Regions from separate parts of the Spongiibacter sp. UBA1325 genome, predicted to be linked through region 1. Evidence: predicted binding sites of a transcription regulator. Region 1 holds the regulator's gene; the other holds the start of a gene.

What was found. Region 1 encodes FNR, which switches genes on or off when oxygen is low (the NO sensors DNR and NnrR bind a similar motif). Its sites were predicted from a motif close to TTGATNNNNATCAA; they were not measured.
Region 2: B3K78_RS14300 (DUF1302 domain-containing protein) is a predicted target of FNR. The motif match lies at 1,951-1,964, and genes of this name have one in related genera.

What each region holds. Positions count from the first base shown of each region.
Region 1 is NZ_DBTD01000004.1:414,760-418,185, reverse strand. It holds gene ccoN (cytochrome-c oxidase, cbb3-type subunit I) at 1-159, opposite strand, end outside; gene B3K78_RS04690 (Yip1 family protein) at 348-956, opposite strand; gene B3K78_RS04685 (fumarate/nitrate reduction transcriptional regulator Fnr) at 1,065-1,802, opposite strand; gene hemN (oxygen-independent coproporphyrinogen III oxidase) at 1,944-3,335, opposite strand; gene B3K78_RS04675 (hemerythrin domain-containing protein) at 3,353-3,426, opposite strand, start outside.
Region 2 is NZ_DBTD01000010.1:502,439-505,864, reverse strand. It holds gene B3K78_RS14310 (hotdog family protein) at 1-323, shown strand, start outside; gene B3K78_RS14305 (hypothetical protein) at 688-1,704, shown strand; gene B3K78_RS14300 (DUF1302 domain-containing protein) at 2,042-3,426, shown strand, end outside.

The DNA of each region.
Region 1 (3,426 bases):
ACTAAGCCAGGGCGTGTCGAAGTTGAGTTGCGGCCAAACCAATTGCGCTGCGATGAGAACGCCGACGGTCATTCCGACGATGCCCCATATCACAGTCATAATGGTGAATTGCCGCACCACTTTGTAGTTGTAAGTTGGATGTTCTTGCGAAGATGTCATGACAGTTCACGAACCTCAGGTGGACTATGCGCGAACCGGCAACAAGCGCCGTTCGGGCAGACATGATGGAGGTGGGTATTGTCCCAGCAGGTGGGGGCCGCAATGCTGACCCAGATCAACAGAAAGCTAAACAGGCCTGCGACACTATGCCGCAGAAAATTTACCTTCCTACCGACTCATTTATGCCGCTAATCAGTGAACACCGGTGTCATTCCCATATCCCAGAGAATAACCACCGCGCCCATTAGCGCCATAAATATCACCATACAGATTGCGACTACCGCCGAGGCGTACAAAAAGCCGCGCTCTTCAGGAATTCCCATCGCCAGCGGAATACCTAAATACAGCAGGTATACAGACCAACCCAAGGCCAGAATACCCAGGGTCAAATCAAACCAGAAAAGAGGAAAGAAACCGCAAAGCCCCGCAATGAACAGCGGAGTTGCCGTGTATCCAGATAAAACGATGCCCTTGAGCACCGACGAGGAAGCGCCATAGGTCTCGGACATCCAGTGAACGAAATAACCGATCACCGCCAACGAGCCCAACATCGCAAAATAGAAGGCAATGACAATCTGCAGAGCACTCGCCTGCGTCAGGCGCACCACCTCGCCATCGCCCACCGTCCAACCCACTTGGCTGGCACCGTAGTACCACGCAACGCATGGCCCAATGGCAAGAATGATGGGGTACAGCAGCTTGGCCGCCAAACCCTCATCGCCGGCATCGGCAACCATGCGCCACTGCTTACGGGGACTGAACAAAAAACCTAGGGGATTGCTAATTATTGCACTCACGGCCTACTCACTCTTTCCGGGGAGATTTATTGAAAGTTTACCGCCCAACGGGCGGCTCCGGTTGATCTGAGTCAAGCCTGTGCCACTACGGCACAATGACAGCCACAATTACGGCTGAAGGTTTGCGGCTGCCTTAAGGCCTTCGACATCGAGATCGCTAATTTCCTTATTGTCGATTCGAATTAAGTCTTGTTTTGCAAAACGGCTGAGAACGCGGCTTACGGTCTCGACGGTGAGCCCCAGAAAGCTGGCGATGTCCGCACGCGACATCGGCAATCTAAAAGCGGATGCCGACAATTTACGGCGCGCCTGGCGAGCGGAGATGCTCACTAACAGCGATGCGACACGCTCGTCAGCCGTATTTTTACTGAGCAAGGTAATGTGTCGCTGATCATCAACGATCTCGCTACTCAACAGCTTGAAAAAGTGTCGTTGAAGATTGGGCAACTGGCCGCTGAGATCTTCGATCTGCGAAAAAGGGATTTCACAAATCGCCGACACCTCTAATGAAACAGCGGAACTCGCGTAGCGGTTTTGACCAATACCATCCAAGCCAACAACTTCACCCGGAAAATAAAAACCGGTGACCTGCTCCTCTCCAGCATCGGTAATGCTATACGTTTTTACAGCACCAGAGCGCACGGCAAATACAGACGTAAACGCATCACCTTCTCGGAAAATATGACGGCTCTTTGGCAGGGGGCGACCGCGCTGCACAATATTGTCCAGCTTTACAATTTCATCGCTTTCCAAAGCCAGCGGCAAGCAGATGCCACTCAGTCGACAATTGTTGCAGCTAACAGCAGGGTTGTGTGGGCAGGCTTTGGGGGCTTCCGCGCGTCGCATGTGGTCTCCTTACACATGTCGGGGGGGGGGGATTACTGCCGCCATTGAACGCCTTATCTCCGGGTGGGTCAAGTCTACTTTCGGCGTAGTCGCGATAAAGTTACTACACAATAAAATAGCGCGCCAAAAGCCTGTAAACCGCTACAAGGTTTTGGAATACGCTCCGCGGTGCAGAGACAAACTTTCATCAAATAGCATGCAAACATTTCGCAAAACCGCCCGCCCAGCTTCCGTTATTTTTATCCCCTCACCACTGAGTAACAACACACCTGAATTGTGAAATTCTTCTAGCGAAGGTAGGACGTCAGCAAATTTTTCTCTAAAGCTGACCTGATAACGACCGTGCAACTCCTTAAAGTCCAGCTTTAAGTTACAGGCCAACTGCATAATAACGTAGCGACGAAGCATATCTTCTGCTGAAAGCTCTAACCCGCGAGTCACCGGCAATCGTCCGGCTTCAATCTCGGCGTAGTAGGCTTCGAGATCCTTCTCATTCTGCGCATAGCAGCGTCCCAAAGAGCTTATCGCCGACACCCCCATTCCGAGTACATCGGGTGAATGGCAGGTCGAATAGCCCTGGAAATTTCGCTGCAGACGACCCTGCTGCTGATAAATGGCCAGCTCGTCATTGGGCTTAACAAAATGATCCATACCAATATGCAAATACCCCGCAGCTTGCAATCGCTGACTCGCCAGAGCAAAAATTTTCAGTTTCTCTTCGCTATCCGGCATTGGGTATCTATCCATCGACTTTTGCCATTTAAAACGCTGTGGCATATGGGCATAATGGTAGATGGCAATTCTATCTGGCGACATCGCAATTAACGCGTCCAGCGTCGCTTTAAAACTTTCCTCGGTCTGTAGTGGCAGGCCGTATATTAAATCTGCACTCACCGATCTAAATTTAAAACGCCGCGCCAATGACACCAGCTCGGCGATCATATCTTCACTCTGTACGCGATTAATGGCCTGCTGCACATCGGGGTTCGTATCTTGCACACCAAAGCTGACACGGTTAAAACCCAAGCCTTTAAGCAAGGCCAAATAATCCTCATCGACGCAACGCGGATCCAACTCGATGGAAAATTCCCGGTCGTCACTGTCATCGAGATTGAAGTGACTGGCAAGTTGATGCACGAGCTCGGTCATTTCCGCTTTGTCTAGGTAATTGGGTGTTCCACCCCCGAGGTGAAGCTGACTTACACGGCGGGACACACCCACATGCCGCGACAGGAGCTGTAGCTCTCTGTTTAAGTGGTCCAGATAACGACGACTTGCTCGCGGGTCTTTGGTAATAATTTTATTGCATGCACAGTAGTAGCAGAGGCTTCGACAAAACGGAATGTGCACATATAAGGACAGCGGCGATGGGCTATTTCTTGCATCGTCAAGAAAGCGCACATAATCGCGATCGGTAAACGCTTCGCTAAAGTTCAGTGCCGTAGGGTACGACGTGTAGCGCGGCCCCTGTACTGCATAGCGGCGCACCATATCAGTGGCGTTATCAAATTCTCTTGCGATCGCAGTCGGCATGTATATTCCCTTCAATACTACTGTTTGAATGCACCAGAGTAAGACGCGTGCTCAGGCTTAAATGTCGATAGATAATCATCTCGCTCGTGCT
Region 2 (3,426 bases), on a different contig from region 1:
GTACCGTTGGAGGCCGTATTGTCGTTCCTGGCGGGACATCTATGGTTGCCATGGTAGGCGGCGCGAGTATGAGCGAGGATATGAAGTCGATGGGTGCCGCCGCGATCTCCGCCAAGGTGATGACACTTCCGGGCCAGCCTTCATCGCTCAAGCAATTGGACATTACCTTAGCAGACGGTACAAGCTGCCGTTTACAGCCAGATGGCAGCGAGCGGGCGAAGGTGATTAACAGCTCGCGAAAACACTATGAAGCGGAGTTTAGTGGCAATTTGCGGTGTGACGGCGGGAAGAAAATTGCTGTGCAAGCGCGCGTGATGAAGTAGTGCTAACGAACAATTACGGTGTTGCCCCCAGTAGCCCGGCCATAATTAGTCGGCTGACGGCGAACTCTCTGAATGAAGAGTTACCAAGTATGGCGGTGAGACTCCGCCACAGCAGTATAGGTTTTCGTCCTTCGGTTCGAGCAGGTATTTATTTCGCGCATCAAGATCAACAACCACTTCCTCCGGGGTTGGAAAAGTTATTACTAAATGCACCGTCATAAATTTCTCGTCACCGTCGTCGCCGTAGCTTACGCCCTTGATTTAGCTTTTTATCACACACTTTGCATATCCCCCCTGAACAAGGGGGTGCAAGCGTTATGCGCTTCTCCTATCGTTGGAAAATAATTTTGACAAGGAGATAGGCATGAAAGAAAGGCTAATTGTGGTCGTCGGTATAGCCGCGTTGATAGTGGGGTGTGCTTCAGTAGGAGGAGGTGGCGGTGGTGATCGCCTCGAAAGTAAGAATGTTGCTACGCTCGGGGCGCGTAAAGATGTCTATGTTGCGCAGTTTGCGGTTTCTTTCGTAACTAAGGACTCAAGCTCGTCGAAGTCTGTAAGCCCCATGATTCGTCAAAGCAGTGGCTCGCAATACGCAAAGAGTACCCTGAAGGCCAATTTAACCGGCGTGCCAGATACCACCTTCCAAAAAATTACCGACGAGGCATATGCTGACTTTGTCGCTGATTTAACTGCAAAGGGTTTCAATGTTAGGCCGGTCAGCGATTTGCAAAAGCTAAAACCTTGGAAAAAATTAAAGCCTCTAGCGGCTCCCTATACGCCTTCGGGGCTGTCTTCTTTTTTGAAGAAATCGTCTCCTGAGCAGGTGACCTTCTCCGCGAATTCACTGAATATATACTCGGTGCCCGATCAAATTAGCCAAGTTAAGCCGATGCCTTATGCCTTTGCTGAATTGGCTGAAGCTGCGGGCGCACCAGTATTTGCCATCAACTACAATGTTCATTTCGCGTACTTTGATAGTGATACAGACTATGAAGTGAATTACTTTAAGGATGTGCCTCTTGGTGGCGGCACAAGCACCACGCTGAGCGCCTCGGTGGCCGTAGGGCAAGGTATTCAGGTGACGACGGGTTCTGCCGCGCAGTTCCTTGTTGACTTAGGTGGGACCTTTTCAGATAACGGCTATGTCAGTCTCAAGGACCCCATTGTAGTTGGAGGGGCCTACGGGCGGAACGAAGACACCACTTCTGGCAGTCAAAAAGCCGCCAATGCCTTTAGTTCTGCTGTGGGCCTGTTCACCGGAGGTTCTGCTAAAACAACGGAAATCTCTGTTGTCGCTACCCCTGAGTATTACCGATATGGTGTTCTTAAGGCGATAGATATGGCCAATGACCGCATTGTGAATGGGCTGCTTGCCCAGTAAATAGGTCACACTTTTCCTTGGCGCACAATATCTGCGTTGAGTGTGTCGGTGGTCTGTTCACACTAAAGCGACGATGTCGTTGGTGTGAACAGGTCATAGACCATCCCTTCTATGTATAAATCCCCCTTCTTCATGCACTTGTCTTTGATAGTAATCTCGCGCTAAGCCGACATTGTTTAGGCATTTGGCGATCCTGTGTCTTAGTGCGCCTGTGTATTCACTTCTGCGGACGCGATGCCGCATTCCTTGATCTAGGACAAGTGCTGACCTCGTCTTGGGCATTAGCCTGACTGCAATAAGCAGAGACTTTGCTCTCCAAAAAGCGAGGAGAATAAGCATGGCGAACACTTCAGCAGTTGGTTCCCGTCGTTATTTAGCAGTGTGTATAAGTGCGTTGACCTTGGGTGTTCCCATCCAGAGTCAGGCGTTGACGTTTAACTGGGGGGAGGTTGAAGGCAGTTTCAATTCGACCCTTTCTCTCGGTGCCAGTTGGCGTGCGGAGGACCCGGATGAGGACTATCTCAGTCCGGGTAACACGGATGGTAAGGGGCGCGCGTCGGTGAGTACCACCGATGATGGGAATTTAAATTACGACAAAGGTGATATGTATTCCCTGTTGTTCAAGGGGGTGCACGACCTTGAGTTGAGCCTGGACAACATCGGTTTGTTCACGCGTTTCAAATATTGGTATGACTATGCCTTGGCTGAGGGTGACGTCGCTCACGGCCATGTGCCAAACAATTACCGTGTTGACGGCACTCTGGAAACGGAGGGCTTTGATGACCTGGCCCAAAGCCAGGGCGCTGAGTTTTTGGATTACTACCTCTACGGCAATTTTGAGCTTGGCTCCGCTCCCGTAGAACTGCGTGCCGGCAATATGGTGTTGAGCTGGGGGGAAAGCACGTTTATTCAAAACGGCGTGAATATTATTAGTCCCTTCGATGTGACTGCGCTGCACCGCCCCGGCTCTGAGATCAAAGAGGCGCTGCTGCCGGTGGGGCTGCTGTACGCCAATATTGGCGTTACCGCGGAATTAAGCATTGAGGCTTTTTATCAATACGAATGGAAGCGAACGGTTCTTGAAGGCTGCGGCACCTACTGGAGTAGTGCGGATGTCTATGGCGGGGGTTGCGACAAGCTGACCTTGTCGACGGCGGCGCCGGACGCTGATCAGGTCGCTGCCGGGGGCTTTATGCCACGCGCTGCCGATGACGAGGCGGGCGATTCCGGGCAGTGGGGTATTGCGGGTCGGTATTTCTTTGACTGGCTGGGCGGTACGGAAATTGGCGCCTATTACGTCAACTATCACAGCCGCACGCCGATATTGAGCGGTATTAATGCGACCAGCTTCAGCCCGCTGACCGGCCAGCCTGAAAATCCGCAGTACTTTTTCGAGTTTCCTGAAGATATCGAAGTTTACGCGCTGACCTTCGCAACGAACCTCGGCCTGTGGGCGGTGTCGGGTGAGGTCAGTTACCGGCCTGAGCTTCCCTTGCAGATTAATACCGTAGAAATCAGCCAGACACTGGCGCTGGGTTCGCTTAACGAGTGGTCGCGGATTGCTGATCGTGGTGCTGCCGCTGGTCCCGGCGGCGTGGTGCATGGTTTCGATAATGTTGAATACACCCAGGCGCAGATGACCTTTATCCGCTTCTTTGAGCAGGTAATGGGCGCAGACCGCTTGGCGATCGCCGCCGAAGTAGGTGGGGTGTGGATAGGGGG